One region of the Sphingomonas pollutisoli genome, then DNA from elsewhere that is predicted to be linked to it. Evidence: riboswitches for the same ligand, from Rfam matches in the RefSeq annotation. Region 1 holds a riboswitch; each other region holds the start of a gene.
What was found. Region 1 has a riboswitch for cobalamin ahead of PX554_RS11350 (DUF1636 domain-containing protein). Riboswitches for the same ligand answer to the same signal wherever they lie in the genome.

Region 1 (3,269 bases):
GCGCGTCCCGAACCCGCAGAGCAGCGCGAGCGCCGCACGCATCGCGCCGCCATGCGTGACGACCAGAGTCGCGCGCGGCGGCAACGCCGCGATCGCCGCCCCGACCCGCGCCAGCAGCGCCGACCAGCGCTCGCCGCCCGGCGGCGGGGCAGCGTCGGGGTCGTCCCAGAAGCGGCTGAGCGCAGCCGGATCGATCGCGCTGGTCGCGAGTCCGTCCCACGCGCCGAAATCGAGCTCGCGCCAGCGCGGGTCGACCACGACGGGCACGCCGAGATCATCGCCGATCGCCCGCGCCGCAAGCCGGGCACGCGCGAGGTCGGAACTTACCACCCCCGCCACATCCAGATCGCTGGCCTGATCGCGGCACGCAAGGATGCCCTCGGGCGTGGGCGCGACATCGCTTCGCCCGATCAGCAGTCCGGTCTGCTCGGGCGCGCCGTGGCGGAGCAGGTGGAGGACGAACGGCGTCATCCCGCGCCGAATACGCCGGCCTCGGCGAAGGTCGCCATCTCATCGTGCGCGGCAATGGCCGCGCGGACGATCGTGGCCGCCACCGCCGCGCCGCTCGCCTCGCCAAGCCGCATGTCGAGGCGGAGGATCGGCTCCAACCCAAGCGCGGCGAGCACCCGCCCGTGCCCCGGCTCGAGCGAGCAATGCCCCGCGAGACAATGCGCGATCGACGCGGGCGCCGCAGCCGCGAGCGGTGCCACCGCCGAACAACAGATGAACCCGTCGAGCAGCACTGGCACGCGCAGGTGCCGCGCGCGCAACACGGCGCCCGCGATCGCGGCGATTTCGCGTCCGCCGACCCGGCGCAACGTCTCGAACGCGGTCATCGGCGCACCGGCGTGAAACGCCAGCGCGCTGTCCACCACGGCGACCTTGCGCGCGACGCCGGCGCCATCAACCCCCGTGCCTGGTCCGACCCAGTCGGTCCCGCTGCCGCCGAGCGCGCGCGCGCATAGCGCGGCGGCGGCGGTGGTGTTGCCGATCCCCATCTCGCCCAGCACGAGCAGGTCGAGCCCCGGCTCGACGCTCGCGGCGCCGGCGGAAAGCGCGGCGAGGCATTCCGCCTCGCTCATTGCCGGCGCGGCCGTGAAGTCGGCGGTCGGCCGATCGAGATCGAGCGCGACCACCTTGAGGTCGAGCCCCGCCGCGCCTGCGAGCGCGTTGATCGCCGCGCCGCCGTGTTCGAAATTCGCGACCATCTGCGCGGTGACCGCCGGCGGGAAGGCGCTTATGCCGTGCGCGACGACACCGTGATTGCCCGCGAATACGACAGCATGGGCGCGGTCAATCCGTGGGCGCGAGCGCGCCTGCCAGCCGGCGAAGAACACCGCGATGTCTTCGAGCCGCCCGAGCGAACCCGGTGGTTTGGTGAGTTGCGCCTGCCGCGCACGCGCCTCTCCAATCGCGTCCGCGTCGGGCGTGATCGGCGCCGCCAGCGCCGTCTCGAAATCGTGAAGCGTCGCGAAGGTCATTCCGCGACGAACCCGGCCGGCGGGGTGCGGGTGATGAAATGCCCCTTCACCCCCTGCGGCCAGCGCGCGAAGGGCACGCGGCCATGCTCGCTCGCGGCATATTCGACCGCATAGTCGAGGATCGCGCGCGCCGCCTCGGCGTCTGGCGTGAAGCGGCCGAGCACATAGCCGACCTTGTCGGGCGCGCGCAGGTGGACGGTGCAGAACTCGGTGCAGGCGAACAGGCAGGGCATTTCCTGCACGGAGACCGCCTGATAGCGCGCATCCGACGCCTGTACCGCATGCAGCGCGGCGACCAGCCGCGCGCCGCCGCGCACGCCCGCCGCATCCTCGCGCACATCGGTGGCGTGGCGGCAGGTGTTGCACGCAACCACCGCCGGACCATCTTCGACTCGCCTGAGCATCAGACGCCCACCGCGCAGAGGCACGAACGAACAACGACAAATTGCGACATAGCACCGGCACCCACGACACGGGCCGCGCGCGGTGCGCCATGTCCACGACACGGCGCACCGCGAACCGCGGTCCAACCATGTCGCCTCTCGGGTTCACCCCCGTCCGCCCGGCACACCCTGTCCGCACGAAGGACGACCGCGACGGGCAGGTCTCCTGGCTCGCGGGTCAATGCCGTTCCGCGCCGCCTTCTCGGGGGCTTACGCTCCCAATGGCCTGTGGCGCGGTGGCTCGCCGCTTACAGTTGCAGGGGCAGCCGGGGTTTTCCCGTTCCCTTTTCATCCCCGTCGCCGGGGAACCTGTCGCAGGCGGCGGGGTAATCGCGCTGGCGCGGCGCGTCAATATGCGCGCGCGACCGGCACGATCATGGTGGCTCCGCCATGCCGTTCTATGGCGGCGGTGATCCCGTACACCGCGCGCAGCCGCGCCGGGGTGAGCACGTCGAGCGGGGCGCCGTCGGCGACAATCGCGCCGGCATCCATCAGCAGCAGACGGTCGCAGTACCGCGCCGACATCGTCAGGTCGTGCAGCACCGTCACGACCAGCGCGCCGCCGCGCGCCTCGGCGCGGAGCAGTTCCATCACGTCGATCTGGTGGCCGGGATCGAGCGAGGCGAGCGGCTCGTCGGCGAGCAGCGCGGGGGCCTCGACCGCGAGCGCGCGGGCGAGCAGGACGCGCGCGCGCTCGCCGCCCGACAGCTCGGTGGCGATCCGGTCGCGCAGCTCTGCGACACCGGCGCGCTCCAGCGCTCGCGCCACCGCCGCCGCATCGACGTCACCCAGCCGCGACATCGGCGCGAGATGCGGCAAGCGGCCCAGCGCGACGAGCCGTTCGACCGTGAGCGGCCAGTGCAGCGTCTGGCCCTGCGGCAAATAGGCGAGCGTCCGCGCGACCGCGCCGCGCGCCATCCTCGCGAGCGGAACATCATCGATGCGCACGCTGCCGGTCGCCGGAGCCAGCCCGAGCATCGCGCGCAGCAACGTCGATTTGCCCGCGCCATTCGGCCCGACGATCCCGACCAACGTGCCGGGCGCCAGCACCGCGCGCACGTCACGCACCACCGCTCGTCGCCCGAGCGCCACGCCGACACGGTCGAGCGCGATCGTCACCATAGCCGTCGCTCGCGGATCAGATAGGCGAGGAACACCGGCACGCCGAGAAACGCCGTCACCACCCCGAGCTTGAGCTCGCTGGTCGCCGGGATCAGCCGCACGCCGATATCCGCGCAGGTCAGCAGCACCGCGCCGGCCAGCGCCGATGGCAGCAGGATCGCCGAGGGGCTGCGGTCGGTCAGCGGACGCACCAGATGCGGCACGATCAGCCCGACGAACCCGA
Region 2 (3,269 bases), 370 kb from region 1:
CTGCCCGGCGGTTATCCCGAGCTTCACGCCGCGCGGTTGGCGGCGGCGGACACGTTCCGGGCCGGCCTCGCCGAACATGCCCGAACCCGCCCCGTCCACGGCGAGTGCGGCGGCTATATGGCGCTGGGCGAGGGCCTGATCGACGCCGACGGGACACGCCACCGCATGGCGGGATTGCTCGGCCTCGTGACCAGTTACGCGCGGCGGCGGATGCACCTGGGCTATCGCCGCGCCACCCTGCTGGCACCGATATCCGGACTCGCGCGAGGCGCCGCTCTCCGGGGCCATGAATTTCACTACTCGACGATCCTCGAACAGCCGGACCCGCCGCTCGCGTCCGTGAGCGATGCGGACGGTAACAGGGTCGCGGAGAGCGGATCGTATCGCGGACAGGTATCGGGCACGTTCTTCCACCTGATCGCGCCGGCCGAAGACCGATGATCGACCTGCACCTGATCGGCATCGGCACCGGCAACCCCGATCACCTCACCCGCGAGGCCGAGGCGGCGATGAACGCGGCCGATCTGATTCTGCTGCCGCGCAAGGACGACGCCAAATCCGAGCTGATCGACTTGCGTCGCGCGCTATGCGCCAAAGTGCTCACCAAGCCGGTGCGCGTCGTCGCGTTCGATCTTCCCGTCCGCGCGCGGGATGGCGACTATCTCGCCGCGGTCGGCGACTGGCACGACGCGATCGCCACGGCATGGGCGGCGCAGATGGCAATGCACCTGCCGAACGGCGGGCGGCTGGCGCTGCTCGTCTGGGGCGATCCCTCACTATACGACAGCACGCTCCGCATCGCGGATCGGTTGCGCGCGAATGGAATGGCGATGCGGGTCCATGTCGTGCCCGGCATCACCAGCCTGCAGGCGCTCACCGGCGCGCATGCGATCCCGCTCAACACGCTCGGCGCGCCGGTTCTCATCACGACCGGGCGGCGGCTGCGTGACGGCGGCTGGCCGGACGGCGTCGATAGCGTCGCGGTCATGCTGGACGGGGCGTGTGCCTTCACCGCGCTCGTGTCCGACGGCCTGACGATCTGGTGGGGCGCGTACCTCGGCATGCCGCAGCAGGCGCTGATCGCGGGTCCGCTGGCGGAGGCCGCGCCGCAGATCGTGCGCCGCCGTGCCGCGCTGCGGGCCGAGCACGGCTGGATCATGGACACCTATCTGCTTCGCCGTACGCGCGCCTTCGCATGACCGGACTCGCTTCCTCGCAGACCTCGGCGGCCTGTTCGGTTGGGGCGCGATGAACGACGCGGCTTGCGTGGCGCTGGTCGCTTCAGTACCAGACGGACGAGCGAGCGATCTCAAGGTCGCTTGCGTCATGATCGCGCTGGTGCCCCGTGAGGGGCTTAAAAGGGAACGCGGTACGGGATTTCGTCCCAAGGCCGAGGCTGTCCCTGCAACTGTAAGCGGCGAGCGCGATGCACATCGCTTCCATCCACTTGGGCGGAAGCAACCACTGGGTCGAACGCGTATGCGCGAGGCCTGGGAAGGTCGTGCATCGTAGCGTTGACCCGTGAGCCAGGAGACCTGCCAGCGTGGGTCGCTCTTGCTTCGGCCCAGGGGGTGGCTGCGGCACGGTGAACTCCGTTCGAGCGACGAAGGTGCGGGGGGCCGCACGGGCAGGCGTGACGGTCGCGATGGCGTCCGGCCGGCGCGGCTGCCGCCGTTCGCGCGGGAAGGCACCCCGGTTCGTCCGACGCCGGGGGACCGTATGAATGCGAAATCTCATGACTTGCACGGCGGGGGCCATCACGGTCGTCGCCACGACGGCGGGCGCGCAGACGCCTGCCACCCGCGACGACGCGGATAGCATCCTGGTAGTGGGCGAGCGTCAGCGCTCGAGCCTGACCACGCCGAACACGACCGGCAGCCGGCTCGGCCTCACCGCACTGGAAACGCCCGCCACGCTCTCGACGATCGCGGGCGATCTGATCCGCGCGCGCGGCGACATGTCGGTGATCGAGGCGGTGAGCCGAGCTCCGGGTATCAGCAACGTCGGCAATCTCGGCAACGGAGGCACCGCACTCGCTGCGCGCGGGTTCAGCGGCCAAGGTTCGGTGCTGCAACTGATCGACGGCGTGCGGCTGTTTCCGGTCGCCGGCACGATCACCTTCCCGACCGATCCGTGGATTGTGCAGCGGATCGACGTCCTGAGTGGCCCAGCGTCCGTGCTTTACGGGCAGGGTGCGCTCGGCGGCGCCGTCAATGTCGTCATGCGCAAGCCGGATACCAAGCGCACCGCCGTCGAGGGCGAAATCGGCTATGGATCGCAGAACAGCTTCCATCTCGCCGCCGGGATGGGTGGGCCGCTGAACGACCGGCTCTCCTACCGCGTCGATGGCAGCTATCGGCGTTCGGATGGTTATGTCGATCGCGGGCAGTCAAGCGGCTATGCGCTGTCGGGCACTTTGCGCTGGGCGCCGGCCGACGCGATCATCGTTACCGCGCGGGGCGATTATGGCGATCAGCGGCCGATGCGCTATTTCGGCACGCCGCTCATCGACGGCCACCTCGATCCCGCGATCCGCGAGCGCAACTACAATACGCGCGACGGCCACACGCACTATCGGGACAGCCGCACCAGCGTACAGGTCGATTGGACGCCGAGCGGCGCGCTGTCCTTCAGCAACCAGGCATACCGGCTAACGAGCAAGCGGTTCTGGCTCAATCTGGAAAGCTATTGTTGGATCGCCGCCGACGGCTTCTGCCCGAATGGCCTCAACGAAGACCCTGCCCCACCCGGGCAGATCTATCGCACCGGCATGACCGGCATCGTCCACGACCAGACGCAATGGGGCGATCAGGGCAGCGCGACGTGGCGGACCACGCTGGCTGACAGCATCGGCAACGATTTCGTCGTCGGGTTCGACGCGAACCTCATCAAGATGCGCTATTCGCACAATTTCGGTTCGAACCCACAGATATCGGTGGTGGACCCGATCGCGTTCGATCCCGGATCGATCGTCGATACGCAGGGCATCGCGCCGCGCTATCGTACACGCACCAGCGAAGTTTCGATCTTCGCGGAGGATCGGCTCAAGGTAGGCGATCATGTCTCGGCCATCGGCGGCGTCCGCCATGAACGGGACCGCATCAAGCGCTGGACGATCGCGCCGTCGGGCGCCGAGAGCTTCGCGCTCGACAAGACGCTATCCAATACGACCTGGCGGGTCGGCGGCGTGTACCAGCCCGCCAAGGCCCTCTCGCTCTATGCCCAATATGCTACCGGCGTGGACCCGCTGGGTACGCTGACCACCTATT
Region 3 (3,269 bases), 390 kb from region 1:
CCTATACGGAGGACAAGGCCGGCAAGCCGGTTTACGACTGGACGATCGTCGATGGCATCATCGACACGTACCGCGCGCAAGGCATCCATCCCTATCTCCAGATCGGCTTCATGCCGGAGGCGCTGTCGAGCGCGCCGACGGGCGTGCCGTACCGGCACGCCTGGCAGCCTGGCGTCGATTACGGAAAGATCGCGACGGGATGGAGCTATCCACCGAAGGATTACGCGAAATGGGGTGAACTGGTCTATCAATGGACTCGCCATAACGTCGAACGGTATGGCCGCGCTGAAGTCGAGCGCTGGTTTTTCGAAGTCTGGAACGAACCCAATCTCGACTTCTACTGGCGCGGCAGCCCGCAAGATTTCTACAAGATGCACGATTACGCCATCGCCGGAGTACGCCGCGCCTTGCCGACCGCGCGCGTCGGCGGCCCGGACGTGGCGGGCGCGGGCGGCGCTTTCATGGACGGTTTCCTTCAGCACGTCACCGCGGGCAGGAACTATGCGACCGGCCGGATCGGCACTCCGACCGACTTCCTTTCGTTCCACGCCAAGGGCAAGCCCACCATCGTCGATGGGCACGTCCGGATGGGCATCGCCACGCACCTGATGGCGGCTGATGGGGGCTTCACCAAAGTCCTCTCCGTCCCGACCCTCGCCGGCAAGCCCGTCGTCATCGGCGAGAGCGATCCCGAAGGCTGCGCCGCCTGCCCCGGCCCGGAGAATGCCTATCGCAACGGCACGATGTATTCGAGCTATACCGCCGCCAGTTTTGCGCGGATCTGGGAACTTGCCGCCAAGCGCAAGGTCAAGCTGGCAGGCATCATATCCTGGTCGTTCGAATTCGAGGGCCAGCCGTGGTTCGCGGGCTATCGCCAGCTTGCCACCAACGGCGTCGATTTGCCCGTGCTCAACGTCTTCCGCCTGTTCGCGAAGCTCGGCGAGACGCGGCTCGCCAGCACCAGCAGCGCGCAAATCCCGCTTGAGGCCGTGATGGCGAACGGCGTTCGGGGGACGCCGGACGTCGGCACTCTCGCCACCCGCACCGCCGACGGCAAGCTCGCGGTGCTGGTCTGGCACTATCACGACGACGATGTCGCCGGCGCCGACGCGCAGGTCCGCATCAGCCTGACCGGCCTGCGCCGCGCAGCCGCGTCGGCGACGGTGTGGCGCGTCGACCCCACCCACGCGAACGCCTTCGCGGCATGGCGCGCGATGGGTTCGCCGCAGTCGCCCGACGCGGCGCAATACGCCGCGCTGGAAGCCGCGTCACGGATGCACCCCGAGACGGTTGACGTCACCCCGGGCGCAGCCGGCGCGGCGACGCTCGACCTGCCGCTCGCGCGGCAGGGCGTCGCGTTGGTTCTGCTCGACGGCGCGCGCTGAAATCGAGAATTGGCAAGCCGTGCGGCTTGGGTTAGATGCAGCGGCGAAGCCCGTGATCGGGCTTCGATGATCGCGCCGGTGCCCCGCGAGGGGCTTGAATGGGAATGCGGTGCGGGGTTCTCCCCAAATCCGCGGCTGTCCCTGCAACTGTGAGCGGTGAGCGAGGGCATCATGCTCCTTCGGGAGCGGCCACTGGACCGGAGCATCCACGGATGCTCCTTCTGGGAAGGCGATGCCGCAGCGTTGACCCGCGAGCCAGGAGACCTGCCGGCGATAGGGTCGCTCTTGCTTCGGTCCAGGGGATGGCCGCGGCACGGTTCTCCGTCTGAGCGACGAGCCTGTGCGGCTGGGGCTGCACCGGTGCGTGGCACGGGCGGCATTCGGCGCCCGTCCGTCGTCGCGTGCCGAACGAAGTGTTGCCCCGCCCGGTCGTTGCTTGCGCCGCGGGGAAGAGCATGTCCGATCTGTCCAAGGTGCCCGTCACCATCGTCACCGGCTTTCTGGGCGCCGGCAAGACGACGCTCATCAGCCATCTAATCCGCCAAGCGGGGGGGCGCCGGCTGGCGGTCGTCGTCAACGAATTCGGTACTCTTGGCGTCGATGGCGACATTCTGAAGGGTTGCGCGATCCCCGACTGCCCGGCCGAGAATATCGTCGAACTGGCCAACGGCTGCATCTGCTGCACCGTCGCGGACGATTTCATCCCCACCGTGGAGACGTTGCTCGCGCTCGATCCACGCCCGGATCACATCCTCATCGAGACATCGGGCCTCGCGCTGCCGAAGCCGCTGCTGAAAGCCTTCGATTGGCCCGCGATCCGTTCGCGGATCACCATGGACGGCGTGATCGCGCTGGCCGACGCCGAGGCGGTCGCGGCCGGGCGCTTCGCCCCCGACGTGACCGCGCTCGACGCGCAACGTGCCGCCGACCCGAGCATCGACCATGAGACGCCGCTGTCCGAGGTGTTCGAGGACCAGCTCGGCTGCGCCGACCTGGTGCTGCTGACCAAGTGCGATCTCGCCGGTGCCGAAGGTATCGCCACCGCGCGCGCGGTGATCGCGGCCGAGACACGCAAGCCGCTGCCGGTCATCGAACTGGTCGATGGCGTGGTCGATCCGCGCGTCGTGCTCGGTCTCGGTGCGGCGGCGGAGGACGATATCGCCGCGCGGCCCTCGCATCATGACGGCGAGGAGGAACACGAGCATGATGATTTCGACAGCATCGTCATCGAACAGGGCGATATTGTCGCACCTGATGACCTGGCCGGACGCATCGAGGCGATCGGAGCGGGCGGCGACGTTCTGCGCGTGAAGGGCTATGCCGCCGTCGCGGGCAAGCCGATGCGGCTTCTGGTGCAGGCGGTCGGCGCGCGGGTACGCACCCACTACGACCGGCCCTGGGGCGTCGACGAGCCGCGACTGACCCGCTTGGTCGTGATCGCGGAGCGCGGCCGGCTCGATCCGGCGGCGATCCGGGCCGCTCTGACCGCTTGATCCGGCGATGCACGTCATCTTTCGCGAAACGCATGGGCTGGAAGAGACCGCCGCCCCGCGCGATCTTTGGCAGGATGCCGCCGATCTCGTGGTGCTGTCGTTCTCGGACAGCGATCTCGGCGCGTTCGCGGCCGGATGGCGCGCGATGGTGGCTGAGGCCGACGGCCGGGGCCTGCCGAGCCTGCGGCTCGCCAACCTCGCCGAGCTGACGCACCCCCTGTCGGTCGATACCTATGTCGATCGGACGCTCGGGCGCGCGAAAGGCATATTGATCCGGCTGATCGGTGGCGCGGCCTACTGGTCTTATGGATTGCAGCAGATCGAGATGCTGGCCCACCGGAACGGCATCGCACTGGCCGTGGTGCCAGCGGACGGGCGAGCGGATGCCCGG

Region 2: it holds a riboswitch for cobalamin, as region 1 does, so the genes downstream of both, PX554_RS09645 (TonB-dependent receptor) here and PX554_RS11350 (DUF1636 domain-containing protein) in region 1, are expected to answer to the same signal.
Region 3: it holds a riboswitch for cobalamin, as region 1 does, so the genes downstream of both, cobW (cobalamin biosynthesis protein CobW) here and PX554_RS11350 (DUF1636 domain-containing protein) in region 1, are expected to answer to the same signal.

Annotation. Positions count from the first base shown of each region.
Region 1 is NZ_JARFNJ010000004.1:438,068-441,336, forward strand. It holds gene PX554_RS11340 (histidine phosphatase family protein) at 1-471, opposite strand, end outside; gene cobT (nicotinate-nucleotide--dimethylbenzimidazole phosphoribosyltransferase) at 468-1,481, opposite strand; gene PX554_RS11350 (DUF1636 domain-containing protein) at 1,478-1,885, opposite strand; cobalamin riboswitch at 2,064-2,252, opposite strand; gene PX554_RS11355 (ABC transporter ATP-binding protein) at 2,273-3,046, opposite strand; gene PX554_RS11360 (FecCD family ABC transporter permease) at 3,040-3,269, opposite strand, start outside.
Region 2 is NZ_JARFNJ010000004.1:65,958-69,226, forward strand. It holds gene PX554_RS09635 (cobyrinic acid a,c-diamide synthase CobB) at 1-441, shown strand, start outside; gene cobF (precorrin-6A synthase (deacetylating)) at 438-1,199, shown strand; cobalamin riboswitch at 1,320-1,557, shown strand; gene PX554_RS09645 (TonB-dependent receptor) at 1,724-3,269, shown strand, end outside.
Region 3 is NZ_JARFNJ010000004.1:52,685-55,953, forward strand. It holds gene PX554_RS09580 (GH39 family glycosyl hydrolase) at 1-1,385, shown strand, start outside; cobalamin riboswitch at 1,445-1,671, shown strand; gene cobW (cobalamin biosynthesis protein CobW) at 1,841-2,878, shown strand; gene cobN (cobaltochelatase subunit CobN) at 2,886-3,269, shown strand, end outside.